Regions from separate parts of the Vreelandella arctica genome, predicted to be linked through region 3. Evidence: predicted binding sites of a transcription regulator. Region 3 holds the regulator's gene; each other region holds the start of a gene.
What was found. The regulator PhoB, encoded in region 3, activates phosphate uptake and scavenging genes when phosphate is short. The targets are predictions, from matches to a motif close to TGTCATANNNNTGTCANA.

Region 1 (7,672 bases), on a different contig from region 3:
CGGACAGCGTCGGCAGCGCCTGCTCATAGATTTCCTGGATGGCCAGACCGGCGTCGCGCTGGACGTCACGCTCCGCATGCGGCTCTATGGCAGCGCAGCCGGCCAACACCAGCACAATCACCAGTGAAAAGAGCTTTCTCATGACGGCCCCTTGGTGGTGTTCACTATCGATAGGCCATCATTGCACAGTTAATGAGCAATTATGTACAAGCATCCGTGGCACTGACTGCCTAATCTAGGGCTGTGTTTCGAGGTGTTGGGTTTCATCAGAAGAGGTAGGCATGAGCAACGCCAGCCGGTTTGAGTTCTTCAAAAGTCATCATGTGCCGACACTGACGGTGCTGAAGGCGGCCATTGCGGATTTTAGCTACGCTCCCCACGCCCATGAGGAATATGCCTTTGGCGTGACGCTGGCCGGGCGTCAGGACTTTTTCAGCGGCGGCCAGTTTCACCGTAGCCCACCGGGCAACGTGATTCTATTCAACCCGGAAGAAGTCCACGACGGGCATTCGGGTGGCGAGCGAGCGCTGGATTATTTGATGGTGTACGCCCATCCGGAACAGGTGAAGCCGCTGTTTGCCGATGCCCTGGGGCACACGCGTGGCGCTGATTTCCGCTCCCATCAAACGCTGATTCAGGATGCGCCACTGCGCCAGGCCATTGTCGAACTGGCACGTTTGGTGACCTCCCAGGTCGGCAGCTGCATCGATCAGGAGAACGCGCTTTATCGGGTAGTAGAGCGGACGGCGCAGCTGGGCGGCCATGTGCAACCCAGCCAGGTGACGCACCGGCCGGATGCCCTGCTGGGCTTGGCGCGGGAGTATATCCACGCGCATCTGGAAGCGGATATGTCGCTGGACGACATCAGCCAGGCCGCACACCTGTCCAAGTACCATTTCTTGCGTCTGTTCCGTCAGCATTTCGGCATGACGCCGCACCAATACGTGATGAATGGCCGGGTCAATGCGGCCCGCGCCGCGCTCGACCAGGGCACTTCGTTGACCGAGGTAGCACTCCGCTTTGGCTTTGCCGACCTGAGCCATTTCAATCGCCGCTTCAAGCGTATTTATGGTATGACGCCCCACCAATATCAGCGCGATATCGCCCGCTAGTCCCACCACGCATAGAGGTTTTACCATGTTAGCAATCATCGCCTATGCCCTGGGCGTCATGTATACCCCTGGGCCTGTGAATCTGCTCGGCCTGAACGTGGGCATCAATGGCCAGGCCAGACAGTCGGTGGGATTTTGCCTTGGCGTGGGCACGGCGATGCTGGCGTATTTATTGGTGTTAGGCTGGGCGGGCGCTGCCTGGATCAATGATGACGCACTGGTGGTCGTAAGCGCCCTGGGGTGTAGTTATATCATTTATCTGGCCTGCAAAATTGCCCGCTCCAACGCCGATTTCAGCACGCCCACTAACGCCCCTCGGCTGGTTAGTTATCGCGATGGGTTAGTCATGCAGTTACTGAACCCCAAAGCCATTGTCGCCACCCTGCCGATTACTACACTGCAATTTCCTGCCGCTGGCATTCATGGGTTTAGCCTAGTGATGTGGGCGTTCGGGCTTGCCATGCTAGCCGCGGGCGCACCTGGCAGTTACGTAGTGATGGGCAGTTTGGTCGGCCAGCGGATTAAAAACCCAGCCGTTGTGAGGCGCTTTAATGGGCTAATGGCCGGGCTATTGGTCGCCGTGGCGTTTTCGATCGGGTTTGAGCATGTATGGCTGCCGCTTACCTCTCCTGCTAGTTAGAACGTTAGCTGATTGCTCATAAAAAAAGCGCCCTGAGGGCGCTTTTCATAACGGCTAGCGGTTAGAAGGAGGTCCATTTCTCGGTGTCTTGCTTGCCACCAATCACATGAGTCGGCAAGCTTTTAGTGGCTCGAGGCTGGCTCTCACGCGGATTTGGCGTAGCAGGTAGCGCGCGTTGGTTTTGGCCGGTGGTCGCTCCTCTAAAGAACGACACCTCGTTCAACAACGACTCTGCTTGGCTTTGCAGTGAACGCCCTGCCGCGCTGGACTCTTCCACCAAACTCGCGTTCTGCTGGGTGACACTGTCCATTTGCGAGACAGCGGTATTGACCTGATCAATGCCTTGGGCCTGCTCTCGGCTGGCGGTGGCAATCTCACCCATCAACACCGAAACACGCTTAACGCCATGAACGATACCTTCAAGCGACTTGCCTGCTTGGTTGACCAGGTTCGAGCCGGTATCGACTTGGCCGATACTGTCCTCGACGAGTTTCTTGATGTCTTTCGCGGCATCAGCACTGCGCCCTGCCAGGTTACGTACTTCGTTGGCCACCACCGCAAAGCCACGCCCTTGCTCGCCCGCGCGGGCGGCTTCCACTGAAGCGTTCAGCGCCAGCAGATTCGTCTGGAAGGCGATTTCATCGATCAAGCCGACGATACCGGCAATCTTGCGGCTTGAGGCATTGATACCTTCCATCGCTTTGACGGCTTGACCTGCGATCTCGCCCCCGGCGTTGGCTTGCTGGCTGACTTCGTGCACGAGCTTGTCTGCTTCGGAAGCGTTGTCTGCATTCTGACGCACGGTCGAGGTGATTTCGTCCATCGAGGCCGCGGTCTCTTCGATATTTGAGGCCTGCTCCTGAGTACGGCGGCTGAGATCGTCGGTGCCTAGCACGATTTCATCGGCGGCGACATTCACGGACTCGGCGTTATTACGAACGGACATGACCACCTGCGAGAACTTGGTTTCCATGCTCTTTAACGCCCTGAGCATCACGCCAAACTCGTCCTTGGCTGAAGCGTCGACGTTGTTATCGAGCCTGCCTTCAGCCATGGCATTGGCGAGTGCTTGCGCCTTGCCCAGCGGCGTCATGATGCCGCGAATCAACCACATTGAGAGCAGGATGCCGAAGATGATTGCCGCCACCATAACGCCGATAACGAAGTTGCGCGTCCAAACATAGTCGCTTGCTGACTGCTGGTTATTGGCGGCGGCTTGCGTGCTGTTACGGTCGATGAGGCCCTGAATCGCTGTGAGCACTTTAGGGTATTCAGCACGTAGCGTGGTGGTGGCAATCTCTCTTGCGGCATCATAATCATTGCCGATCATTGCCGCGTTAATCTCGTCGATACCAGCGCGCAAACTGGCGAGAGACACAATGAACTCTTCGGCTATCGCACGCTCCTGATCATCAGAAACACGCTCAGGGAAGTAATCACTCCAGGCGGCGTCGATAATAGCGTCGTTCTCCGCGACCTCTTGTTGCGTCGTGATGGCAGATGCTGGATTCCGATCACGCTGTTCGGCCGTCACTTTTACCCGGTTGCCGAGCAGTGCTTGGTTGACCTTAATAAGACTACCCAAGGTGAGCACGTTCCCCTCATAAGTCCTATTGAGGGCATCGTTGGTTTTGCTGAGACTGGAAAGACCGATAATACCGACGACGATTAACATCAGGATGCACGCGCCTAAACTTACGGCTAGCCGCAGTTTAACGCTTCGATTTAGAAGTAGCATGGGAAGGTCTCGTGAAAGCCCGCAGCGCGCTGCATTGGGTAGGTGGAAGCAATCTCAGTAACCGCATGCGCTCAGGTAAAAGCGCATATTACGAGTAACGTTGATGCATTATCGGCACGCGCAAATAAAAGTTTAATTTTTTTAAATTTATAAATCGCCAATTTCTTATGTCATTACATGCTACCCACCCCTTTGATGGTCATTAACTTATCATCTGCATGACACAGCTTTGTCACCTAGGAGCGCTAACGTTGCATTGTAAGTCACAATAAAGTGAGCTTATACATTGCAGAAGGTGATCCAATGGAGCCTGTTCAATCCTCTGACTTAATGCTCCGCATCGAGAAAATGGGGGTGACATATCCTGGGAATGTTCTCGCACTTCGACCCACCACCGTTGATTTCCACAAAGGCGAGTTTACGGTTCTACTCGGTCTTTCCGGTGCAGGTAAATCTACGTTACTGCGCTCCCTCAACCACTTGGTGCGGCCCAGCACCGGCAAAGTGATCTCGGCCGAACTAGGTGCGCTCGAAACCATTACTACGGTACGCCGCCATCGGTGCAAAACCGCCATGGTTTTCCAGCACCATCAGCTCATTGAACGCCACACTGCGCTCCAGAATGTGCTGACGGGTCGGCTTGCTTACCACAGCACCTGGCGCAGTTTGTTTCCGCTACCCAGGCAGGAACAGGAGCTTGCCCTGCACTGCCTGGATCGCGTAGGCCTGGCTGAGAAGGCGCTTACCAGGGTCGATCAGCTTTCCGGAGGGCAGCAGCAGCGCGTGGGTATTGCTCGTGCCTTGGCGCAGCAGCCCGCCATGATCTTGGCGGACGAGCCAGTGGCCAGCCTTGACCCAGCCACGTCTGAGCGAGTGCTAACGTTACTGCGAGACATATGCCGTGAAGATGGTATTACCGCCATTATTTCACTGCACCAGCTGGAATACGCCCAGCGGTTCGCTGACCGCATTATCGGTTTAGCGAATGCCCAGATCGTTTTCGATGCGGCCCCCTCCCAGCTAAAGCAATGCCACCTTAATGAGATCTACCACGGTGCGAAAGGGACTGCGTCCGAAGCCGCTGACACCCCTGAACCCAACCTTTCATCTACACATCCTTCCCCGATAAAACTGGAGATTGCCCAATGAAACCGCTATTCAGCTTTTTCTTCGCCATCTGTCTTATGATTGGAATTGTGATGCCAGCCATGGCGGCGGACGCTGATCCAAATCCGGATCTGTTAAAAGTCGCGCTACTCCCCGATGAAAATGCCTCCGAACTGATCAAACGCAACCAGCCATTGAAAGACTATCTTGAAAGCACGCTTGGCAAAGAAATTGAGCTAATCGTCACTACAGATTATTCCTCCATGATCGAAGCTATGCGCTTTGGTCGCATCGACCTCGCCTACTTCGGGCCCCTCTCCTATGTGATGGCAAAAAGCAAAAGCGAGATCGAGCCCTTTGCGGCCATGATTGTGGATGGCAAGCCCACCTACCGCTCCATCATCATTGCCAATGTCGATTCCGGCATTGAGTCCTATGCCGATATCGAGGGCATGAAGATGGCTTATGGCGACCGAGCCTCCACTTCAAGCCACCTGATTCCCAAAACCGTGTTGCTTGAATCGGCTGGTTTGGAAGCAGGAGAGGACTATGAAGCCCATTTCGTTGGCTCCCATGATGCCGTGGCGGTGAACGTTGCCAATGGTAATGCAGATGCTGGGGGACTATCGGAAGTAATCTTTGAACATGTGATGGACCGCGGCCTGATAGATCGCAGCAAGGTTAGGGTGTTGGGTCACAGTGGGGAGTATCCGCAGTACCCCTGGGCGATGCGTTCCAACTTGAACCCGGAACTCAAGCAGGAGATACAAGACGCTTTCATTAGCATTGATGATGAAGAAATCCTGAGCAACCTAAAAGCCGAAGGTTTCGCCGTTATCACTGACGCCGATTACGATGTGATCCGGGAAATGGGTAGTCTGCTCGACCTTGACTTCGCCAAGATGTAAGGGGGCATTATGAATCAGACCAAAACGGATCCGCCGGCCCTTTCATCATTCTCTCCTGACGCGGTGCTGGCCGAACACGCGCGCGGCTGGCGGAGTAAGCTCTTCCAAGTGGGCTCGTTACTGGCAGTGGTTCTCCTGGCGAGTTGGTACGTGGACTTGCTGGATTTTCGCACCCTAGCCAACGGGGTTCCTGCCATCGCCACCCTGCTGGGTGAATCGCTACCGCCCGATTTCACCAATGCCAGGGATTGGATGTCTCCGCTGGTCGATACGCTCGCTATGAGCATTGCTGGCACGTCGATAGCGGTCATCGTTTCCGTGCCCCTGGCGTTCCTGGCCGCTCGCAATACCTCGCCCCATCCCGTGGTCTTCCACGTGACCCGCACGTTACTAAACGCTCTGCGCTCGGTGCCCGAGTTGATTATGGGCATTATCTTCGTTGCGGCAGTGGGTTTTGGCGCCTTGCCGGGCGTGCTAGCGCTCGGTCTTCATTCCATCGGCATGGTGGGTAAATTCTTTGCCGAAGCGATTGAGCATGTCGACCCAGCCCCAGTGGAAGCCGCCAATGCCGCTGGCGCGACTCGCTTACAGGTTCACTGGCACGCGGTGCTGCCGCAGGTTCTTCCGCAGTTTGCCGATGTCTCCATCTATCGCTGGGAATACAATTTTCGCGCCTCGACGGTCATGGGCATGGTGGGGGCCGGCGGGATCGGCTTCGAGCTAATGGGCTCTTTACGCGTCATGCAGTATCAGGAAGTCAGCGCCATCCTGATTGTCATACTCGTTATGGTGACGATGGTGGATAGCCTTAGCGGCCATCTTCGTAAGAAATTTAAGTAAGGAAATCAAATGAAACCAAGGGTTTTCATTACCCACCGGGTACACAACAGTGTGCTGGAAAGGCTGGAACAGAGCTGTGAATTAATCACCAACCAGTCAGACACTACCTTGCCCGCCGCCGAGGTAAAGGCCCGCGCGGCAACCGCAGACGGCATGATGGTGTTTATGCCGGACCAGGTCAGCGAGGAATTTCTAGCTGGCTGCCCCAAGCTGAAAGTCATTGGCGCTGCCCTGAAGGGATACGATAATTTCGATGTGGAGGCCTGTACGCGTCATGGTGTTTGGCTGACCTTCGTACCGGATTTGCTGACAGTGCCAACGGCTGAACTCACCATAGGGCTAACCATCAGCCTAATCCGACATGTTCGGGCGGCCGACGAGTATGTTCGTTCTGGCCAGTTCAGGGGGTGGCAGCCAACGTTCTATGGGCTTGGGATTGCAGACGCCATCGTGGGCATCATCGGCATGGGGCCCATCGGCAAGGCTGTGGCAACGCGGCTCAAAGGCTGGGGGGCAACCTTGCTGTATTCTCAGCCAGACGCCTTGCCCGCTGCGGAGGAGGAAACCCTCGGCGTGGCGCGCAAGTCGCTTGAAGAGCTGCTCGGGCAAGCCGACATTGTCATTTTGGCCCTGCCGCTCAATAAACAAACCCTGCATACCATGAACTCTGCGCGCTTGGCCCTGATGAAACCAGGCGCCTTTTTGATCAACCCATGCCGGGGGTCTGTAGTGCAGGAAGCTGCCGTTTTGGAAGCACTGGAATCCGGGCAGTTAGGCGGCTACGCAGCGGATGTTTTTGAAATGGAAGATTGGGCTCGAGAGGATCGCCCGCAAGAGATTTGCCCCACCTTGCGAGCACATCCCAACACGCTATTCACGGCACACATTGGCTCTGCCGTCCAGGATGTGCGGCTGATGATTGAACAGCGTGCTGCCGACAACATTCTTCAAGCGTTACAAGGAGAACGCCCTCAGGATGCGGCTAATTCGCCCTCTATCACTGAGACAACTCCATGCTGAACTTGGTCTGGCTGAAAAGTTTTACCACACTGGTTCAGCACCGACGTTTTCAGGCCGCCGCCCAAGCTCTCGGTATCGCACAACCCACGCTTTCACAGCACATTCAAAAGCTCGAAGAACAGCTAGGTGCCCTGTTGATACGCCGCAGTAAAACTGGATGCGAGCCCACCAAAGCAGCCCTGGCGCTTATGCCTCTAGCGCTTAGTATGTTGCAACTGGACGAGCGTGCTCGAGAAGTCGTTAGCGGTACGCGTTTACGCGTAGGGGCAAGTTCCAACATCGGTATTTACATGCTCCAGCCCTACGT
Region 2 (7,672 bases), on a different contig from region 3:
ATCATGTACGTCGAAATCGGTTCAAACTGCTGAATACTCCACGCAGTCATAATCAATAAGCAGATCAAAATGCCCATCATCGCGGCTACCACACCATCTCTTATGCGCTCTAGACTGGTGGAAAGATTTGAAAACCTCGGCAGCCGAAACAGCACCAGCACCAATAAAATCACCGTTAAAGTTTCCACCAGTAACTGAGTAATCGCTAAGTCCGGCGCGCTGAAAAGAATAAAAATTAACGCAATAGAGAAACCCATTACCCCAACCGACACGACGGCCCCAAGGCGCGAGCGAGTCGTTGTGGCAAATAGAGCGCCCATTGCCATCGTGCCCGCCACCACCACCTCGTGGAAACGGACATCAAGATCAAAAGCGAATATTGGCGAATGGCGTAACAAGATTGAATTCCCAATCAGCGCAATAAGCGTGATCAACATCACCAGAATGTAGTTACGCATATAGCCGTTTTGCAGCAGCCGTGTTTGCCACTCAGAGAACTGCACAATGCCGTTCATCATGCTTTCATAGCCCGCTTCGGGACCATGGCGCATGATCGGAGCCAGTAATGAAAGCTTGGCTCGCACACTATCCCAACGCTTAAACAGCAAAAAGCCAACGCCCAGGCTGATGATCGACATTATCAACGCCACATTGATGCCGTACCAAAGTGACAGTGTCACCTCCATCGTTTCTCCAGAAACAGAAGTGGCAGCTGACGTTAATAAGGCATTAGCGCCTAGCAAGGCTGGCATTAAGCCCAACAGTAGCGACCCTACTGCCAGTAACGCAGGGCCCACTAACATGCTTAGCGGCGCTTCATGAGGCTCAAGGGGGGTATGGTGACGCTTACCATAAAAGGGCCGTAACGCAATGATAAAGGCCACCGCGATGGTCAAAATGGAAGCGACAAAAGCGAATAATACCAACAGCATACGGAAGCTACCGGCGCCTAGCACAGACTCAAGCATTAGCTCCTTACCGATAAAGCCAAACAGCGGCGGAACCCCTGCAAGTGAAAGCGCCGCTACCAATGCGATCATCGCCGTTACTGGCATTAACGAGCGCAGCCCGCCCATCTGCGTCACGTCTTTGGTACCGGTTTCATGATCAAGAATACCGGCGACCATAAACAGCGCGCCCTTGTACAGGGAGTGCGCTAGCAGAAAAGTGACAAAAGCGGTCATCGCATATTCAGTGCCAATACCCAACAACATTGTCAGCGTACCCAACGCCATGATGGTCGAGTAAGCGAGCAGCTTTTTGATATTCGTATGGTGAATCGCTAGGAACGCGCCGGTCAGCATTGTCGTCGCCCCAACAACGGACAAAATACCGACCCACATCGCCGTTCCACCAAGCTCTGGGTGTAAGCGAGCCAGTAGATAAATGCCCGCTTTCACCATCGTGGCGGAGTGAAGGTAGGCAGAGACCGGCGTAGGTGCGGCCATGGCGTTGGGCAGCCAGAAGTGGAACGGAAACTGAGCCGATTTGGTAAACGCCCCAAGCAGCAAACAGATCAGCATGGGTGTGTAGAGTGCATGCTCACGCAGGTCGGCTTCCTGGCTAAGGATCTCCGCCAGCGACCAGCTATCGCTCGCAATCCCCAACAATACCAGGCCCGCCATTAATGCTAAGCCACCGGCCACCGTGACGAACAGGCCCTGACGGGCAGACTTACGTGCTTCAATATCGGCGTGATTAAAACCGATCAGTAAATAGGAGGTAATACTGGTCAGTTCCCAGAAAATAAACAGTGTAAATAGCCCGTCCGCTAACACCAGCCCTAGCATTGAGACCATAAAGGCGACGAGTGCAATATGAAAACGTGCGATATCGGGATGATCTTTTAAGTAACCACCGGCATACACCAGCACGCAGGCGCCCATGACGGTGATCAATAGCCCAAATAGAAGTGACAAACCATCCAGCAGGAAAGTAAGGCTGATACCCAGGGAAGGCACCCACTGCCACTCCAACAGCAAGCTGCCGTTCTCAATGATTTCAGGGGCTTGTAGTAACAGCCAGGCCGCTAACCCTGCTGGGAAAAGCGCCAGTACAAGACTGGTGCGATGCCCAAACCAACGATGCAGTAGCGGTGACGACGCGGCCAGCAAAAACCCCATTAAAACGGCAAGTTGCATCTGGCGAAATCTCCTGAAAAATGAAAGGCTCACCTTGGAGGTTGAGGCGAATACCCAGGCATCATGCCCTGTCACTGGCATGCCAGCGTTGAAGTAGTGTGATTCTAAAGTTGTACACCTTATAACAGATGGTTTTGACTGACCAGTCAAACGCTTAAACGCAAACAGCCGCTGGCGAACAAAAACTCGTCTGCGGCTGTTGTCAAGAAATGACTATAGCAAATAAGGTGTTACACGTTAGGCAATAGACAACCAACCCGCTAATTCATTATTGATAACTCTTAGTAGCGCTTCGATATGGTCGTCGCGATCATTCAGGCAAGGAATGTAGCTAAACGTCTCTCCGCCCGCTTCCATAAAGCTATCGCGAATCTCCTCTTCGATCTCTTCCAGGGTTTCGACACAATCTGACGAGAAAGCCGGCGACATAATCGCAATATGTTTATGCCCCTGCTTGGCAAGCTCCGCTACATGCTTGACGGTTTGCGGGCCAACCCACTTTTCAGGGCCAAACTGTGACTGGAAGGCGGTATCGACCTCCTCTTTGCTGAAACCAAGCTTCTCACGCAGCAAACGAGTGGTTTTCTGGCACTGGCAGTGGTAAGGGTCTCCCTCCATCAAGTAACGCTCGGGCACCCCATGGTAGCTCGCGACAAGCTTGGTGGGCCGGGTCGCAAAACCGTCATAGGCTTCTTGTACCGAGTTAGCCAACGCCTGAACATAGGCAGGATGGTCGAAATACGCGGGCACTGTGCGAATGTATGGCTGCCACTTCATTTTCATCAACGTACGAAATGCTTCGTCGTTAGCCGTTGCCGTTGTAGGAGAACCGTACTGAGGGTAGAGGGGGAAAAAGACGATTTTTTCACAGCCCTTCTCTTTCATTCGGGTCAACACGCTTTTAGTAGAAGGGTTGCCATAGCGCATGCAAAAATCGACTTCGACATCGTCACCATAGAGTGCTTTCAGCCGCGCCGTCATTTTTTCGGTTTGAGCCCGGGTCGTGGTTAACAACGGACTCTCATTTTTTTCGTTATTCCAAATACTACGATACGCCTTACCCGACGAAAAAGGACGCTTAGTCAAAATAATCAACTGCAGCAGTGGCTGCCATTTCCAACCGGCATAGTCGACCACGCGCTTATCGGACAGGAACTCATTCAAGTAGCGACGCATTGACCAGTAGTCGGTGGCATCCGGTGTTCCCAAGTTCGCGAGCACAACACCGACCTTGGCACGCGGCACCGACGGGTGATCACTAGGTGCATGGGCCAACCGACCCTCGGCCGGTTGATCCTTGACGACATTTTCGGTCATTACACTTGCTCCTGGAAAATAACGGTGTCACTGATCACTAATACAATTTATGAATACCAGAGGGCTAAATCCTATCACTTTTCGGCAAAGCGGCGGCATAAAGTTATACTATTGACATCATTTGTATAACTACAGGCCAACTCATGTCTAAGCCTCTGCTTCTAGTACTCGGCGACCAGCTCTCTTTTTCACTCACAACGCTGCAAGAAGCCCCCACCAATGCGGTCGTTGCTCTGTGCGAAGTCGCTGAAGAAGCACGCTATGTGCCTCATCATATTCACAAAATCGCCCTTTTTTTGGCCGCCATGCGTCACTTTGCCCAGGCACTGCGTGATAAGGGTTTCCAAGTCCATTACAGCGCCCTGGATGATGCCGATAATTGCCACTCCCTCATTGAGGAAGCCGAGCGTATAGCCGCACAGTATGGCTGCGACGAGATACGCGTTGCGCGGCCTGGAGAGTGGCGGCTGTGGAAGACGATGCACCAGCGTGAAGACGCCACGATTCCCTGGCGGCTTCTTGAAGATGAGCGTTTTTTTACGACGCCCAGCGATTTTAGCCAGTGGGCAAGTGGCCGCAAACAGTTAAGACTTGAGTATTTTTACCGTGAACAGCGCAAGCGGACCGGATTCCTGATGGAGGGCGATGAGCCTGCTGGCGGCAAGTGGAATTTTGATCACGATAATCGCCAGCCCATCAAGTCAGCGCTTGAGTTTCCTGAGCTGCCACAACACCGCCAAGACAAGCTTACCCAAGACGCTCTGGCCGATGCGGAACGCCACTTTAGTGATCATATGGGCACACTGACGAACTTTAACCTTCCGGTGACCCGTAAGCAGGCATTAGTGGATCTTAAGCACTTTATGCAGCATGGATTGGCTCAGTTTGGCCGCTATCAGGATGCCATCAGCGATTCCGCACCCTATTTGTATCACTCGCGACTCTCTGCCGCGATGAACATCGGCCTACTGTCTCCTCATGAGGTTTGCGAAGCCGCAGAGCAGTGTTATTACACCGGTGAAGCCCCGATTAATGCGGTTGAAGGATTTATCCGTCAAATTCTTGGCTGGCGCGAATACGTGCGCGGGCTCTACTGGACACAGATGCCCAGCTACAAAAGCGCCAACCCACTAGGCTTTAAGCGCGAACTACCAGCCTTTTATTGGGACGCAGACACCGATATGCGGTGCCTAAATCGCGCCGTTCAAATGACCATCGACAATAGTTACGCCCATCATATTCAACGGCTAATGGTCACTGGCAACTTTGCCCTCCTCTGTGGCGTCAAACCGGAAGCTCTGTGCGATTGGTACTTAGCGGTTTATGCCGATGCCAGCGAGTGGGTGGAACTGCCTAATACCTTGGGCATGGTACTCCATGCCGATGGTGGCTTAATGGGCTCCAAGCCCTACTGTGCCTCGGGTAAATATATCGACAAAATGTCAGATCACTGCCAGCACTGCCGCTACTCGCCAAAACAGGTCATCGGCCCCAACGCCTGCCCTTTCAATAGCCTTTACTGGCATTTCCTTGAAGCCAATGCGGAGCGATTAAATAAAAACCCACGCATGAAGCTAATCTACGGCTCCCTGAGGCGCATGACCGATGAGAAGCGTGAAGCTATTCGCCAGCAGGCTGAAAACTTTTTATCACAACTGGAGACATCACCAGGCTACGGGCAATCCTGCCACACGGCAGGCTATGCAATATCCACAACCGAACGCCAATAAGGAATAACAATGAGCCGCTACTCACCACTGAAGGCATCGCTCCCTGTTACGCTGTTTCATGACGGCCACTGCCCTTTTTGTCAGCAAGAAGTGGCATGGCTTAAAAAGCATCGTCACCAGGAACGCATCGCACTGGTAGATATCCAGGCCAGTGACTTTAACGCTCAGGCGTACGGGCAGGAATTTAATGCGATGATGGGCCAACTACATCTACAAGATAGCCAAGGAGAGTGGTATATCGGGATGGATGCCAGCCGTGCCCTCTATGCAGTGTTGGGCTACCGGCGACTGGTGAAGATTTCATGCTTACCGGGTGTACGCGGCGTGATGAATGCCGGTTACCGTTATTTTGCCCGTCGTCGAATACGAATCGGGCGGTGGTGGGAAAAGCGTAAAGCTAAGAGTTAACGATTTATACGTGAAGCGTTTGGGTTAGCGCGTAAACTTAAAATACTAACGGCATACGCGATGTAAGCGGCTCGCTGTAATGAGCGTCACGACCAATTACTTCATCGTGCGGCACGTGCTGTACTAAGTAAGCGCGGTGAATGCCAGCCCGTTTGAGTTCCATATAGGCATCATCCAGCGAGCGAAATAGCATTGGCTTAGAACGCTGCATCAGCATATGGCGCTCGCCTTCAACATCTTCCAGCTCAACCTGATAAAAACGGCTACCCGAATGGGTAATCACGCGAATTTCAAAGTTGTCGTGGCTGGCGACAAACTGCTTAAGATCCTTCAGTTCCATGGTTCCCTCCTGTTATTTGTCTATGTCATCAAGTATGGCATCAGGGCACAGCATGACTGCACCCTATGACGTTCCTGTTGCCCTGTTGTTGCAGTGTTGTGACATCCATTAAAAGATAGACTCACAATAGTGGGTTATTCAACAACTGATTTCTTAACCACTAATTTTCAACTGCATTCGAGGGCAATAGCGCAAGAGAGTTCCTGACCGAAGCGTCAAGAAGTCGTTATTTTACTGGTATTCAGAAGGGTCGATGGCTTTGCCAAGTGAATTACGGTCAATCCAGTTGCCGCCTTTGGTCTCTTTGTAGCGAAACACGACCTTATCCCCCACCTTAACGGGCAGCTCTCCATCTTCGGTTTGATAGCTGTACTTTTCTCCCTCCACGACCAAATGGTAGCGATAAAGATCTGGCATACCTAACCACTCTTTGAAAGGCCCTTCACGCTCAAGTGCTTCAAGCTCACCGCGACCTTCTAGCTTAGGAAGACGCTGCCGATTACCGCGCCGAAATCCACCTGCCATTTGCTACTCCCGTTTATTTGCATATCATGGGTGGGGCATTATACGAGCTCGCTCCCCATCCTCAAGTGACTCATCACAAAGCTGGCTTTGAAGCCGGTCTTCCCAAACCAGCCTGTAAAAACCTAGTCGCCGAATGCTTGACCGTAGCTATCCGGGGCCAAATCCTCGAAGCGGGTATATTTACCGATAAACGCCATGTGAACGGTGCCGATCGGGCCGTTACGCTGCTTACCAATAATTAACTCCGCGATACCTTGGTTATCGGGGTTATCTGGATTATAGACTTCATCGCGATAAACGAAGGCAATGACGTCCGCGTCCTGCTCAATGGCGCCCGACTCACGCAAATCCGACATGACTGGCCGTTTATTCGGACGCTGCTCCAACGAGCGGTTCAACTGGGAAAGTGCCACGACTGGACAATTAAACTCTTTCGCCAAGCCCTTCAACGAGCGCGAGATTTCAGAAATTTCACCGGTACGGTTTTCATTGAAGCCGGGGATCTGCATTAACTGAAGGTAATCGATCATCACCAGTGCAATATTGCCATGCTCACGCACCACCCGACGCAACCGTGAGCGCATCTCATTTGGCGATAAGGCCGCGGTATCATCGATAAACAGCTGTTTGTCTTTGAGCAGATTGACGGCGGAGGTTAAGCGCGGCCAATCCTCATCTTCCAACTGCCCGGTACGTACGCGGGTTTGGTCAATCCTACCCAGCGATGAGAGCATCCTCAGCATCAGGGATTCGGCGGGCATCTCCATAGAGAAGACCATGACCGGCTTGTCGCTGGAAATAACCGCATGCTCAACCAGGTTCATCGCGAAGGTGGTTTTACCCATGGAGGGACGACCTGCAATCACCACCATATCCGACGGCTGGAGACCAGTGGTCATCTCATCCAAGTCACGGAAACCGGTGGAAAGCCCGGTCATTTCACCTTTCAGGTTAAACAGCTCATCAATGCGATCAACGGCTTTGGTCAGCAAATCGCTCATACCGATAGGACCGCCGGTTTTAGGACGCTCCTCGGCAATCTGGAACACTAACCGTTCCGCTTCATTGAGCAATTCATCCGCCGGACGCCCTTGAGGGGAAAAAGCGCTATCGGCGATTTGGTTAGCAGCCCGGATCAATTTACGCAGCGTTGCCCGCTCACGCACGATATCGGCGTAGGCGCGAATATTACTGGCAGAGGGCGTGTTACG
Region 3 (7,672 bases):
TTTTTGCTGGCCGGAATTTGTAGTGGGGCACCGGTTTGTGGATTTTTACCAGTACGTGCTGCGCGCTCACGTACCGTAAAGGTACCAAAGCCGATCAGAGCGACATCTTCGCCCTTAGCAACGCTGTTAGTGATTTCATCCAAAATAACGTTCAGTACTTGGCCTGCTTTGTCTTTTGACAGGTCGGCACTTTCAGCGATGGCAGCAGCGAGTTCAGGTTTGCGCATAAGAAATCTCCCTTTAGTAAACAATCGAACTTTTGTTAAAGAATCGAGCGTAAAGCAAATGCAGGTTGTTGGGCGCGTCATTAGCACTAGGTAGCTTCTCTAGCCTAGTCGTGAACGCGACGAAAATCAGCCTAGCAGCGTAGGTGCTGCTCTGGAAAGCTCCACTTTCCTTCTCACGCAGCCCCCTGTCAACGCAAAACCAATCAAACGTCCGTCTTTATTTTCGGCTAACGCACTGATATCGCCACCTTCGCCTTCAATTCGCCAGCGTTCAGGTGGGGTGGTTGGCGGATAGGCGACCACTGGCAGCAGGGGTGTTTTAACGACTATTGGCCAAGCGCCAAAGCTGACCGACGTGGGAGTGCCCGCAAGCGTTGCCGCCAATGCCTTGGCGCTCGCTTGCAGCGGCTGCACGTACATGGCGTTAACGCCATCGACGCAGGCGACATCGCCCAGGGCGTAAATATCGGGGTGTGAAGTACGCAGTTGGCGGTCAACGTGTATGCCGCTCGGCGATACGTTAAGACCCGCGGCTTCGGCAAGCGCCGTACGCGGTGTTAGGCCAGTTGCCATTAGTACGAGATCGGCGCTGATAGTCTCGCCGTTATCCAACCGTAATACGATGTCATCACCGCTGCTGAGTGTTAGTGAATCTATCGTGCGGCCTAAGCAGAGTCGGATGCCTGCCTCATTGAAGGCATCGCCCAGGGCGTTGCCCAGTGGCGTGGGCAGCAGGCGGGGCAGTAGCGTAGCTTCAGGCGCTATGACACTGACGTGATGACCTCCGGCGTGCAGGTCATTAGCAAATTCACAGCCGACCAGCCCGGCGCCAACAATCGCCACCCTTGCTGAGCCTTGGCCTAACGCCTGATGAAAGCGTCGGTAGTCGTCTAGGTCATTAATGGTGAAGCAGCGTGGGGCTACGCTGGGGTCGATGCTGAACGGCATCCTGGGGGCAGCGCCGGTGGCTAATACCAGTGTTTCGTAGCTTAGTTTTTCAGAGCTAAGTTTTTCATAGTTGGGCGCTTGTCCAGCGTCGAGAAGCAGTGTCCGGTTATCCACATCCAGTGCCGCCACGGGGGTGTGGGTAATGATGCGGGCGTTTAACTCATCGCCCAGCTCGGCAGCGTTTCGCTGGGCCAGTTTGTTGGGCGCTAGGCCTTTAGCGAAGCCGGTGGAGAGTAACGGTTTGCTGTAATCGTCACCGCTGTCAGCACTAATCAGCGTGATTGACCGCTGATCACCGAGACGGCGCAGTGCGCGGGCTAAGCCAATCCCGGCCATTCCCGTGCCAATAATGACCAGCGCAGCGTGGGATGAAGAGAGCTCTGGTTGTGAGGGGGGCATGCAGACACCAAAAAAGTCGCTGAAACAAAAGCCTGTTAGTGCTGCATGTTACACTAGCCGACTCGTTTATTGCCCTGGAGAACTTGGTGACGCCTGCAGCTTTTCGGCAAACTCCTCACTTTTCGCGCTGGCGCCCCGTTGATGCGGCGCGACCTGCCATGAGTACTTCCTGGTGGCAGTGGGTTGCCTCAACCGACTCATTAACCGCCCGTTTAATAGCCGCAGGAGGTGAAAAGCAGTTTCGCGTTCGGCTGCTACGCCAGGGCGTAGGCTGGCCGCGAGAGGATGAGGCACGGGCGTTGGGCATTGCTCCCAAACGCTACGCATGGCTGCGTGAAGTAGCGCTATGTTTAGATAATACACCGTGGGTGGTGGCGCGCTCCGTCGCCCCGCTTACTCAGTTAAAGGGCCAGCGTTTGGAAGGGTTAGGTGAGCGCTCGTTAGGCAGTTGGTTATTTCGTCAGCCAGGTTTAATTCGCGGGCCGCTTGAGGCCACCTCCCATCCCCCCTTATTTGCTTGTATGAACGGTATCGAAAGTGACTGTACCTGGGGCCGACGCTCGGTGTTTTATCACGGCGGGCTGTCGTTATTGGTGCAGGAGTATTTTTTGCGTGCGATGGCGGATGACCTTGATCTGCCATCGCGCTAGGCTAGCGCCTGCATCTTATTTTTCGTGAGGTAAGCATGGATCGTTCACTGTTGCGGCCGAAGGGATGGGCTCGCGTGGCAGATTTTATACAGCTGATGCGTTTGGATCGACCCATTGGCACGTGGCTGTTGATGTGGCCGACGCTTTGGGCGCTGTGGATTGCCGCTGAAGGGGTACCCGGCCGTGATGTACTGCTGATTTTTGTGGCCGGTGTTTACGTCATGCGCGCGGCTGGCTGCGTGGTGAACGATTATGCAGATCGCCATTTCGATGGCCATGTGAAACGCACTAAGCATCGCCCGCTCGCCACAGGTCGAATCAGCGAAACCGAGGCTCAATTGCTGTTTATTGGTTTGGTGGCCGCAGCGTTTATTCTGGTGCTACTGACTAATTGGTTTACGGTGCTGCTCTCGTTGGGCGGGGTATTTCTGGCAGTTATTTACCCGTTCATGAAGCGTTATACCCACTTTCCCCAGGTGGTGCTGGGGGCGGCATTCTCATGGGCAATTCCAATGGCCTTTGGCGCCGTGCTGGGCCATGTGCCGTTGGAAGCGTGGCTGCTTTTCTGTGCAAACGTGCTATGGACGGTGGCGTACGACACGCAATACGCCATGGTCGATCGCGACGATGATTTAAAAATTGGCATTAAATCGACAGCCGTGCTGTTTGGCGACGCGGATCGCCTGATAATCGGCCTACTCCAGGTAGCTACCCTGGGGTTACTGGCATGGGTAGGCTGGCGGGTCGGGTTAGGTGGGTTCTTTTGGCTAGGGCTCGCTGCAATGGCGGCAACTTTCCTGCATCAGCAGCGCTTAATTCGTTATCAGGAGCGGGATCCCTGTTTCCAGGCGTTTCTGAATAATCACTGGTCGGGGCTGCTGATTTTTGCTGGTATTGCGCTAAGTTGGTGGCCTGCGGCGGGTTAGTAACTGCCATTGTCATGTAACTGTCATCAAGTCATGGTGTTATCGTCACTGACATGTCATTGAACTGTTTTCTTTGAACTGTTTTCTTTGAACTGGCTTTTTTGCACACCGTGAGGCTCTGGTATGACCGCCAAAACCGTTCTGATTGTCGATGATGAATCGTCGATTCGCGAGATGATCGCGGTAGCGCTGGAAATGGCTGACTACCGTGTGCTCGAAGCAGATAACGCCCAGGATGCTCATGCCATGGTGGTTGACCACCAACCTGATTTATTGCTGCTTGACTGGATGATGCCTGGCACCAGCGGTATTGAACTGGCTAGGCGGTTGAAGCGCGAAGAAGCCACCGCCGAGATCCCCATTATTATGCTCACCGCTAAAGGCGAAGAGGATAATAAGATCCAAGGGCTTGAAGCCGGTGCCGATGACTATATCACCAAGCCCTTTTCGCCCCGCGAATTGGTGGCACGGTTAAAAGCAGTGCTGCGCCGCGCGACGCCGCGTGGCGTTGAAGATCCGATTGAGATTAATGGCCTGCTGCTTGATCCGGTAAGTCACCGGGTAAGCGCACACGGCAAAGCGTTGGAAATGGGGCCGACCGAGTATCGTCTTCTGCAGTTTTTTATGACCCATCAAGAGCGTGCTTACACACGTAGCCAACTGCTTGACCAAGTATGGGGTGGTAATGTGTATGTCGAAGAGCGTACGGTCGATGTGCATATTCGACGCTTACGAAAAGCGCTGGGCGATGTGCATCAAAACCTGATTCAAACGGTTCGGGGTACCGGATACCGTTTCTCTGCACGGGTGTAAATGTGCGCCTATGGAGCCGTGAACTGTGGCGTCTAGCGTGGCTGGCCACACTGGGTACTTGCTTAGGCTGGTTATTGGGCTCAGCAGGGCTAGGGCTTGCGGCAGGGCTTGCAGTATGTCTGTTTTATCACTTGCGGCAGCTACGCGAACTTTATTTATGGCTAACCCTACATCCTCACGATGAGCCGCCTGCCGCTCACGGTATGTGGGGTGAATTGTTTGATCGTTTATACCGCTATCAGAAAAGCCAGCGTATAACGCAAAGTCGGCTGCGTGCTACCTTGGCCCGTATTCAAGAGTCGTCTGAAGCGATGCGTGACAGTGTGGTCATGCTCGACCGCCACGGTGATCTAGAGTGGTGGAACAGCGCTGCAACGAACATGCTAGGGCTACAAACTGCCCATGATCGTGGTCAGCACATTACCAACCTACTGCGCGAGCCAAGCTTCATCCGCTACTTCAATGCGCGGGAGTATGGCGAGCCGCTAACGCTGACATCGCCGATTGACGAGCGTCGAATCCTGCAGTATCAAATTACCCTGTACGGTGACGATGAACGGCTGGTAATGGCCCGGGATATCACGCGCTTGCATCGCCTGGAACAGATGCGGCGCGACTTTGTTGCCAACGTCTCTCACGAGCTGCGCACGCCGCTAACCGTCCTTTCCGGCTATCTGGAAACCTACAGCGATATTGCTGACCAGTTGCCTCCGCGTTTGGGCAAAAGCATCAACCAGATGCAGGAACAGACGCAGCGAATGCAAAACCTGGTCAACGATCTATTGCTGCTCTCTCGGTTAGAAATCGACCAGGGGGGGAAAGATCACCATCCGCTGTCGCTAGGGCCTTTGCTACAAAGCATCTGTGATGATGCGCTGGCGCTGTCGAATCAGCGTCATACCATTACTGTCGCGCTTGAAAGCGATGCACGCCTGCTGGGTAGTGAACAGGAGATTCGTAGCGCCATCTCTAACCTCGCCTTCAATGCCGTTCGCTATACGCCAGCAGGTAGCCACATCACCTTACGCTGGAAAGCTAGCGCGACTGGCGGCGGCTGTATTGATGTGGAAGACAATGGTGAAGGCATTGATCCCGTCCATATTCCCCGACTAACCGAACGTTTTTACCGTGTCGATAAAGGCCGTAGCACCGCAACTGGCGGCACTGGCTTAGGCTTGGCGATCGTTAAGCACGTACTATTACGCCACGATGCGCAATTACAGATTGAATCCCACCCTGGTAAAGGGGCGCTTTTTCGCTGCTCATTTCCCGCTTCACGTCTTGTATAGGGCTCCGTAAGCGACCTCTCGCACCATACCTGTAAAGGTGTGCAATATTGGCATGTAAAATTGGTAAGAGTTTACTCATGTGCCATTTTTATACAGTTTTTAGGCCTGGTATTCCGATGTTAACAGAGTGCTTTATCTTGATTTTGTTTTATTAAGCTGTTGATTTCATGTGTTTTAATTTTTTTGTTGAGTTTTTGGCATGCTAGCTGCAATATTAAAAATAGGTAAGGACGTATTGATAGGTTAGATAAACATTGTACTGACGATATGACGAAGAGTTTGTATCTGTAAAAAGGATCGGTAAAAAATAGCAGTAGCGGACTAATCATTAATTATCTTTTTAGATATCAAAGAATGCCCTTTCAACGGATGAAAGGTAGATTGACAGGATGTTACAAAGGCAAGGATGCTTTTTAGGTTCAAGGATGAATCGTTAGGAAATCAAACGTTAGTCAGGGTTAATTCCAAGGTTGGAGTCCCGCACAAGGAGTGGAAGCTAACGTTAGTTATTACCTATAGCCTATTCTGATATCGGGCCTCGCTAGTCGGGGCCTAATTTTTTTGCTGCCTGCTTTTTTGTAAGCTTCTAATACTTACTTCTACATTGTTTTATTTTTACTCCTCCCTCTCTTTTTGTATTTATGTAATGGGCTATTCTCTCCATTCATCCATGAGTGGTCTAGGATTCGATCGCCCTAATGTTATGGCAGAGTCCCATCGTACTAGTGCTCAAGCAGAATATACCGCTAAATATTTAACGCATAACGTAGGCGATTGAAACGTTTGGTAACAAAAGTTTGCAATTATGTTGAAATATATTACGATAGAGGTGTGACACGCAGAAGCGTGTCACACCGATAGGGATGCAGGTCGATTCAAGGAATGAATCAAACGACAATCAAAACGCTGGTCAGGGTTAAATTCCAAGGCTGGAATCCCGCAAAAGGAAAGGAAGCTAGCGTTAGTTATTGTCCAGATATTGTGTCCTTAGACCCCCATTATGCGGGGTCTAATTTTTTATAGGCAGCAACTTTTTTTAGTGATGGTGATGCCCATCCGCGGCTTCACTACCTTCCTGGGCGCTTTGTACCCAGACCTCAATGTCCACATCACCTTGTTCAGCAAAGGTTAGCGTGATGGGAAATCGGTCACCTTCCGTTAACGGTTCGCTTAGCCCAATCAGCATTAAGTGAAAGCCACCACCAGGACGCATGGTGTAGGTTTCCCCAGCCTCAATAAAAAGCTCGCCCACATGACGCATCTGCATCATGTCGCCGTCCATTCGCATATCGTGAAGCTCCACTTTTTTGCTTGCAGGGCTGCTTGCGCCAATCAAGGTAACCGGGTCTGAAAAGGTGGTGATATCCACATAGGCGGCCCCATTGGCCGCACCCGGAGGGGTCGGTATGGCAAAGGGGTGTGCGATACGCATCGTGTCTGTTTGTACGTCGTGGGCTATCGCTACTGATGCCACCATAGAGAGAGTGCTGACTAAACACACACACAGCCAAGCGATGGGTTTGAACATACATTTATTCCTTTATTGTTGATTGAAGGCAGGAGAGCAATTTAAAGCGTAAAAATAGCAAAGTAGCCGAGCATAGGTAATAAGCGCTACTGCGGCGCGATGCCACGGGCATCTCCATGCACGTCTCTGTAGTGATCATCCCAGAGCAGTACGGCACCTGCCACGGCGCCGGGAATAAGGAAGAGATTGGCCAGCGGAATCCAGGTGATGAGCGTGACTAACCCCCCAAAGCTTAAGCTTTGCCACCAGCGTTTCGAGAGCCGTTGGCGCATATCGGAAAACGTCACCTTATTGTTATCCATTGGGTAGTCTAGATAAGTAATGGCCATGATCCAGGCGGAGAATAGCGCCCACAGCAGGGGGGATACTAAGTTCAGCCCTGGGATCCAGCTAAGCACAAACAGACCGGCGGCACGGGGCAAAATATAGGCGAGCTTAACAAATTCGCGGCCAATGGCATCAATGGCTGTTTTAGTAAGGTTGCGGTCATCAATCGGTTCACGGCCAGTCACTTGGGTTTCGACTTTAGCGGCCAAAAAACCGTAAAAAGGCGCGGCGATCAGGCTGGTCACCAGCGTGAAGGTAAAAAACACCACCACTAACAGGCAAATCACGAAAAGAGGCCAGATAAGCCAGGAGAGCCAATCAAGCCAGGTTGGTACCATGTTCATCCAATGATCTAGCCAACCACCGAAGCGGTTGAGCACGAAGCTGAACATGCTGACGTAAACAATCAGGTTGACTAAAATAGGCAGAAAAATATAGCGGCGCATACCCGGCTGATACACACAGCGTGTACCTCGGCTAAGCGCAGTGACAGCATCCAGCATGGTGGGGGAGACTCCTTATGATTCAAACGTCCAGGCCGCTTAACAGCCTGGACGTATTGCAG
Region 4 (7,672 bases), on a different contig from region 3:
CCAAGTTAATCCCCACTAAGAACATGGCGATGATCACTAGGCGGTAAAACAGCTTTTCATTGACGCGGCTCTGCAGCCAAAGACCGTTACGTACACCGATCCAAGCAACGGGTACCAGCAGCAGCGAGGCCCAGGCGCTAGTCATGTTGACCTCGCCTAACCACACATAAGGCCCCAGTTTGATGGAGTTCACGACTGCGTAGGTCACCGTGCAGGTGGCAATAAAGGTCTCTTTGGAGAGCTTGCGCGGCATCAAGTACATATTCATCGGCGGTGCGCCCGCATGGGCAATAAAACTAGTGAACCCGCAAACGCTGGCGGCAGGTAGCGCCCATCGGGAAGAGATAGGTTTCTTGGCCACGGGTTTCAGCAACATATAGGCCGCAAACACTACCGAGAGAAGGCCCAGCACCAGCCGCACTCCTTGCTCACTCAGGCTGCCAAACAGCAGCGTTCCCACCGTGACGCCAATGAATAACCCTGGCACAAAGCGCCACACTTCCGCGCTATCGTGTTTACTCCACCACGCTTTTACCGCAAACACATCCATCACCAGCAATAGCGGCAACAGTAATCCGGCTGCTTGGGTCGGGCTAATCGCCAGCGCCATCAAGGGCACTGAAAGCGTGCCGAAGCCACCCGCAAAGCCGCCTTTTGATACGCCGGTCAGGTAAACGGAAAATACGATTAACAGCCAAGCAATCACGGTATAGTCGGGGAGCATGAACGCCTCTGGATATTCAAAAAAGTGAACCACAAAAAAAGCCCCGCATTAGCGGGGCTCATCAGCATAGCATTAGATAAACGTTAGCGGGCGAAGTGAGTGGCGACGCCGCTTGCACCATTCAATGGCTTTGATCACAAAATAATCAGCGTCGCGAGCCCCAAGAACGATAGAAAGCCCACCACATCCGTGACGGTGGTGAGAATTACCGCGCCGGAGAGGGCAGGGTCAATCTGTAGCCGTTTCAACACCAGGGGAATGAGGACGCCGGATAGGTTGGCAAGGCTCATATTGATAAAAATCGCTAGCGTGATGACGAGCGTAATCAGCGGGTCGCTAAACCACAGGTAGGAAATACCGCCGACCACCAGGGCCCACACCAAGCCATTACTCATCCCCACCCATAGCTCTTTATTATACAGCCAGCGTTTATTGTTACCGGCAAGCTGCCCGAGCGCCAAACCGCGTATCACTACTGTCAGGGTCTGGCTTCCGGCAATTCCGCCCATGCTAGCGACTACGGGCATGAGAATGGCGAGCGCGACGATTTGATCCAGTACGGCTTCAAACTGCCCGATCACAAAAGCTGCTAAAAAGGCGGTCAGCAGATTAATACCCAGCCACATACCGCGGCTTTTCGCGCTGCGCGCAATGGGGGTAAACACTTCTTCTTCGTCGCTAACGCCTGACATGTGTTTCAACGTCATGTCAGCATCATCTTGGGTGATTTCTAATACGTCGGCAGCGTTTAGCTGGCCGACCAATAACCCATCGCTATCGCACACTGGCACAAAGTGAAGTTCTTTAGAGCGCAATAATGCAGCGGCTTCACTCACTTTCATTTGATCATTTAGGGTGAAAAAATCATCCATGTAATCATCAACCACGGCTTCTTGTGGCTGTTTGATTAAATCAATCAGGCTCAAGGTGCCGAGTAGGCGTTTATCCTTGTCTGTAATCATGATTTGCTGTGATTCATCATCGAGCAGGTGATGAATCCGGATATAGCGTTGTACGGCCTCTAATGACACGCCTTGTTTTACATTGACCGTCTCGGGGTCCATGTATCGTCCCACTACATCATCTTCATAGGCATGAAGGTTCTCAACCTGGGCGCGTATCTCCTGATCCAAGCTGGCATAAACGGTGGTTTTGATCTCTTCGTCGGCGACATCAAGAACGTCGGCGACTTCCTGGGCATCCAAGCCTCTGACTATCTGTTCAACATCGCTGGCAGAAAGATCCTCAATATAGTCAGCGCGAATATCCTCATCGACTTCTGCTAAAACTTCACCAAGCACATCGTCTGGAATGTAGTCCCAAAGTAAATCACGGGTTTTAGCGGGGAACGACTCAAGCGTGCGCGCAATCGCTAATATATCGAGCTCTGTGAATAGCTCTTTGAGGGCAGCGGTATCTTCTTCATCTAATAACTTTTGAAGATACAGCAGTTGCTCCTCGGTATTGGTATATTTTTCATCATCGCGCATAGAGTCCATCCTTATAAACACTCATTTTTAACACAACCACTTGAAAGCTCGTGATGGCTCACTATGGATCTTATCGGCAGGCTTGGTTGAAAGCCATCCCGGCTTTTGGCACGGCATTGTCTGCGCCGGGAGGCGTTGAGTTCTGATGTGCGGCAAGGGCGAGGAAGGTAGGGACGAGGATGGCAGTGACAAAGATAGCAGAGAATAGAGACAGACTTCAGAAGCTGGAATACCGCCTAGTCGAGACTTCAGGTCTCGCACCAGGCGGGCAGTGAATGGGGGATAGAACTGGTCAGATCCTATCCATTCCTAAACAGGAAACTGTAAGCATTAAGCGCAGGCACACCGCCCAGGTGGGCATAAAGGACTTTGGAGCCTGCTGAGAATTCACCGTTACGCACCATGTCGATCATGCCGTGCATCGATTTGCCTTCGTAAACGGGGTCGGTGAGTACGCCTTCCAGACGGGCGCACAGGCGAATGGCTTCTAGCGTGCCTTCGTTGGGCAGGCCGTACTCGGGGCCACCATAGCGGGTATCCAGAATCACGTCGTCATCGGCAATGCCGCCTTCCAGCTCTACCAGCTCAGCCGTATGGCGCGCGATACGCAGGATTTGTTCGCGGGTTTGTTCGGGTTTGGCAGAGGCGTCAATGCCAATCACTCGCTGGGCGCGGCCATCGGCGGCGAAGCCGACCACCATCCCTGCCTGGGTACTGCCGGTAACTGAGCACACGACGATATAGTCGAACTTGAAGCCCAGCTCTTTCTCCTGTTGACGCACCTCTTCGGCAAAGCCCACAAAACCTAAGCCGCCGTAAGGATGCTCGGAGCAGCCTGCGGGAATCGGGAAGGGCTTACCACCCCGCTTGCGCACATCCTCCATCGCCTGCTCCCAGCTGGGGCGGATCCCGATATCGAAGCCAGCATCATCCAATCGAACATCGGCGCCCATGATGCGCGACATCTCGATATTGCCCACTCGGTCATACACCGCATCGGAGTAGTTGACCCAGTTCTCCTGCACCAGCACGCATCGCATGCCCAGGTGAGCAGCGACGGCAGCGACCTGGCGGGTCTGGTTCGACTGAATACCGCCAATCGACACCAGCGTATCGCAACCTTGCTCCAGTGCCTCAGGAATCAAGTACTCCAGCTTACGGGTTTTGTTGCCGCCAAAGGCTAAGCCGCTATTGCAGTCTTCGCGCTTAGCGTATAGCTCTACTTCACCGCCTAAATGTTCGCTTAGCCGCTTGAGGGGGGTAATGGGAGAAGGCCCAAAGGTAAGCGGATAACGTGGGAAACGATCAAGATTCATATAAAAAATCTCCTACTTCTAAGCGAGAAAGAGCGGCATAAAAACTGCCTAGCGAGGGTAGATGTGAAACCTTGGCGTGCTCGCAAATTTTTATATTTAGCATCGTTTTATAGTAAGCGGTGACGTTATTATTTGTGTTGCAAATTATCTGTTTTATAGGCAATAAAAAGTGATATAAATAAAGATAATCGGTTTTAAGTTTTGCTAAATAGCCAATAAGGACACTATTAGTGTGTGCAAAGCGATCGCTTTCGCGCTCAGATGCCGACCAGCCAGCGGGTGAACTGGATCGTATCGACAAGCGAATTCTCAAACTGCTTCAGAATGACGCCACGCTCTCGAATGTGGCCTTGGCCGAGCGCGTTAACCTAAGCCCTGCAGCTTGCTTGCGCCGAGTGGAAAGGCTCAAACGGGATGGGGTGATCAGCCGGGTGGTGGCGCATTTAGACCCAGAGCAACTGCAAGCGGGCATGGTGGTATTGATTGGCGTGGTGCTGGATCGCTCGACGCCGGAATCCTTCGCCGCCTTTGAGGAGGCGGCCCAGAAGGTGTCAGGCTGTATGGAGTGCCACGTGGTCACCGGGGAGTTTGACTATTTCATGTTGGTACGCACGCGGGACAGCCAAAGCTTCAACAGGCTGCATGCTGAACAGTTGCTCTATCTGCCTGGAGTGCGCCAGATCCGCTCATTTATGGGGCTGCGTGAAGTGGTCTCGACCCATAAGGTGCCGATTTAGTGATGTGTTAAGGCGAAGAAGAGGGCTCAGGACGGGTAGCTAACCACAGAGCGATCATTATAAGGAAAGCGACCACACCCCAGCGCAGCCAGCCCTGGTCGAGTGACCAGACCACGATCAATGCACTCAACGCGATCATGCTGACGGCTGCGAGCTTGGCACGCCGGGGAATGGCGCGCTCTTGCTCCCAGGTGATCAGCAATGGCCCGACATAGTGGCGGGAACGGATCCAGACTTCAAAGCGCGGTGAGCCTTTGGAGGCACAGTAAACAGCGATCAGCATAAAAATAGTGGTGGGCATTAGCGGTAAAAAAATACCCACCAGCCCCAGGCTGAAACTAATAGCCGCCAACGCCACCCATATGATGCTGATCAGTCTCATCCTTGCTCCCGATTGGCTCGCTGTTACTCAGTGCATTGCATTCTGTGTTAATAAGTATGGTCTTATATCACGGCTTCGCCATGCAGGTAGTTAGTCTTCATATAAATGCAGATACTCCGTCATCGTCCTGTCATTTAGCTTGTTTAGTGTCTCCTAACGTTCAATCGTTGGCATACAAACGATCAGGGGGAGACCACCATGAGTAAAGAGATCGAAGATCATCGCCTGTTTAACCGCAGTAGCAATCAGCCTTTTGCTGAGGTATTAGCGCGGCACGTATCCCGACGTGATGTGATGCGCGGCGGCTTGGGAGTCGCTGCTGCCTCGATGCTCAGTTTTGGTGGCGCTGCCCAGGCGTTGGCTTCCAGTGGCGCGCAGAAAACGCCTCTGACGCTTGCTTTTGAAGCGGTGCACGGTTCGCTCACCGACGCGATCGTGGTGCCGGAAGGCTATGTGGCCCAGGTGTTGGTGCCTTGGGGCACGCCATTGAACACAGGCGATGCGTGGCAGGCCGACCAAACCATGACACCTGAGCGGCAGGCGGAAAGTGTCGGCATGCACCATGATGGCATGGCCGGTTTTGCCTTGGACGCCGACAACGCCTCGCGTCGTTTCGTGCTGGCGCTCAATAACGAATATATCGACCAAGCCGCACTATGGGCACCTCAGGGCGGCCCCGCCAATGCCGAAGAGGGCCAGCGGCCAGCAGATGAGTCGCGCACCGAGATCAACGCTCACGGTGTCACGCTTGTCGAAGTCGAAAAAGACGCCAATGGCCAATGGTCGCATGTGCCGGGCTCGTCATATAACCGCCGCTTCACCAGCGCAACGGTGATGGAGCTTTCCGGGCCCGTGGCTGGCAGTGACTACGTCAAGACACAGTTCTCTCCGACAGGCATGCAAACCCGCGGCACGAACAATAATTGCGGTAATGGGGTAACCCCCTGGGGAACCTATATTGCCTGTGAAGAGAACTGGCCCGATATCTTCGTCAATCGTGGCGAGCGCTTTCAGGACGACGCCCGCATCGGCATCCCCACGGACAAAAGCCGCTATGGTTGGGACACATCCGCAGGCGATGCCTCCGAGGAGAATGGTGAGTTCGCCCGCTTTGATATCACCCCACGTAGCGAGCGGGCGGAGGATGATTATCGCAATGAGGCACGCACCTTCGGCTATCAGGTGGAGATTGATCCCTATAGCGGAGTGCGGGCCGTCAAGCGGACAGCGCTTGGGCGTTTCCGCCATGAAGGATGCTGGTTAGGCAAGCTGGAAGCCGGTCAACCGGTGGTCTACTACTCGGGGCACGATGCCCGCAACGAGTATGTGTATAAATACGTCTCCGACGCTGCCTGGGATCCCGCCGATGCCAATCGACCCGGCGAAGCGTATGACCGTCTTGTCATTGGCAGCAAATACCTGGACAACGGCACGCTGTTCGTGGCCCGTTTTCATGCCGATGGCAGCGGTGAATGGCTGCCGCTAACACCGGAAGCCCAAACGCGTGATGGCCGCACATTGGCCGCGGCGCTGGGGCTTGCCAGCGATGATCAAGCAGGCATTATCATCAATACCTGTGACGCGGCGGATTTGCTGGGCGCCACGCCGATGGATCGTCCTGAGTGGGCCTCTGTTGATCCTGCCTCAGGCGATGTCTATCTCACGCTAACCAATAATAGCCAGCGCACCGCTGAGGACTCCTCCCCGACGTACACCAACGACGGCGAGCGTCTTGAACAGAATGGCGTCGGTTACGATCTGGCACCGACCAACGCGGCTAATCCACGCGCCAATAATGAGGCGGGACACATCATCCGCTGGCGTGAAAGTCGTCTGCCGAACGCCTTTGCCTGGGAAGTGTTTGTGTTTGGTGCGGCTATCGATGATACGGATAACCACTCGGGCCTGACGGAAATGAACCAGTTTGCCAGTCCCGATGGACTATGGTTCGACGAGCGTGGCGACGGTCAGGGCATTCTCTGGATCCAGACCGATAACGGCTATGAAGGTATCACCGAGTACACCAACGACCAGTTGCTTGCGGTCGTGCCTAATGGTCTCGATGATATTCAAGGCACCGGCCCCGTCATTAACAGTAGCAACCAGCAGCAGCTCAAACGCTTTGCGGTGGGGCCGAACGGCTGCGAAGTGACCGGCATCTTTGCCACACCTGATAAGACCGCGTTGTTTATCAACATTCAGCATCCGGGCAATTGGCCAGCCGACGCAAGCGCCTTGGTGCAAGACGCTACGGTTGCCGCCAGTGGTCAAGTGCGCCCCCGCGCAGCGACCGTGGTGATTCAGAAGCGTGACGGCGGCCCGGTGGGAGTGTAAAAGCTATTAAGTTGCTAATGCATAACGCAGTGATAGCACTAGCGCTTAGCTAATAGTGCCAATTGCTAAAACGAGCGGGAAAGGGTGGGCTTGATTAATTAAGCCCACCCTATAAAACACTTTATAAAAGCATTTTATAAAAAGTTAACCAGCTTTCTTGTTAACGTTCTCTTTCGCTAACGTATTCAACTTATCATCCGCGGATTTTTCTTCCTTCAGCGTTTCGGCCAGGATGTTTTTAGCTTCGGTATAACCTAACTGCTCTGCAAGAGAACACAGCGTGCCATAGGTGGCGATTTCATAGTGTTCTACCTTTTGTGCAGCACCAATCAGGCCCGCATCACGTACAGCGCCTTTTTCGGTCGCTTCAATCAGTTCCTGCGCTTCCTCTATCAAGCTCTCCATGGCGTAACACTTCAGCCGTTTGATACGGATATCAGGCACGCTATCAGCGACTTGCTCTAGTCTTTCTACCTGTCCTTGGGTTTCATCAAGGTGATGTTTAAAAGCATCGACCAGCTTGGGGTCATCCGCGGCACGTGCCATTTTGGGCAGCGCGCGGGTCATTTGCTTTTCTGCGCTAAGTACCTGATCTAAAGTTTTCGTGTAATATCCATGCCAGGATTTCTGACACGGACAGAACCATGGAAAAACGCTTCGTTGCCCCTCTCACTGAACCTGAACAACAG

Region 1: phnC (phosphonate ABC transporter ATP-binding protein) is a predicted target of PhoB. The motif match lies at 3,710-3,727, and genes of this name have one in related genera.
Region 2: V8L70_RS15085 (DUF6482 family protein) is a predicted target of PhoB. The motif match lies at 6,023-6,040, and genes of this name have one in related genera.
Region 4: V8L70_RS20710 (PhoX family protein) is a predicted target of PhoB. The motif match lies at 4,767-4,784, and genes of this name have one in related genera.

The regions. Positions count from the first base shown of each region.
Region 1 covers NZ_JBANSN010000001.1:308,457-316,128, reverse strand. The annotation lists gene V8L70_RS01450 (DUF3541 domain-containing protein) at 1-142, opposite strand, end outside; gene V8L70_RS01445 (AraC family transcriptional regulator) at 282-1,112, shown strand; gene V8L70_RS01440 (LysE family translocator) at 1,138-1,752, shown strand; gene V8L70_RS01435 (methyl-accepting chemotaxis protein) at 1,814-3,490, opposite strand; gene phnC (phosphonate ABC transporter ATP-binding protein) at 3,794-4,639, shown strand; gene phnD (phosphate/phosphite/phosphonate ABC transporter substrate-binding protein) at 4,636-5,505, shown strand; gene phnE (phosphonate ABC transporter, permease protein PhnE) at 5,515-6,345, shown strand; gene V8L70_RS01415 (phosphonate dehydrogenase) at 6,355-7,365, shown strand; gene V8L70_RS01410 (LysR family transcriptional regulator) at 7,359-7,672, shown strand, end outside.
Region 2 covers NZ_JBANSN010000017.1:43,834-51,505, forward strand. The annotation lists gene V8L70_RS15065 (putative monovalent cation/H+ antiporter subunit A) at 1-2,141, opposite strand, end outside; gene hemH (ferrochelatase) at 2,379-3,458, opposite strand; gene V8L70_RS15075 (cryptochrome/photolyase family protein) at 3,602-5,188, shown strand; gene V8L70_RS15080 (thiol-disulfide oxidoreductase DCC family protein) at 5,198-5,596, shown strand; gene V8L70_RS15085 (DUF6482 family protein) at 5,634-5,936, opposite strand; gene V8L70_RS15090 (hypothetical protein) at 6,168-6,461, opposite strand; gene dnaB (replicative DNA helicase) at 6,584-7,672, opposite strand, start outside.
Region 3 covers NZ_JBANSN010000009.1:7,399-15,070, forward strand. The annotation lists gene V8L70_RS10110 (HU family DNA-binding protein) at 1-227, opposite strand, end outside; gene V8L70_RS10115 (NAD(P)/FAD-dependent oxidoreductase) at 354-1,574, opposite strand; gene V8L70_RS10120 (chorismate--pyruvate lyase family protein) at 1,613-2,224, shown strand; gene ubiA (4-hydroxybenzoate octaprenyltransferase) at 2,260-3,150, shown strand; gene phoB (phosphate regulon transcriptional regulator PhoB) at 3,274-3,963, shown strand; gene phoR (phosphate regulon sensor histidine kinase PhoR) at 3,966-5,252, shown strand; gene V8L70_RS10140 (copper chaperone PCu(A)C) at 6,289-6,780, opposite strand; gene cysZ (sulfate transporter CysZ) at 6,867-7,610, opposite strand.
Region 4 covers NZ_JBANSN010000041.1:13-7,684, reverse strand. The annotation lists gene V8L70_RS20735 (sulfite exporter TauE/SafE family protein) at 1-724, opposite strand, end outside; gene mgtE (magnesium transporter) at 859-2,214, opposite strand; gene V8L70_RS20725 (1-aminocyclopropane-1-carboxylate deaminase) at 2,514-3,530, opposite strand; gene V8L70_RS20720 (Lrp/AsnC family transcriptional regulator) at 3,761-4,267, shown strand; gene V8L70_RS20715 (YbaN family protein) at 4,275-4,649, opposite strand; gene V8L70_RS20710 (PhoX family protein) at 4,848-6,983, shown strand; partial or broken gene V8L70_RS20705 (YciE/YciF ferroxidase family protein) at 7,128-7,583, opposite strand.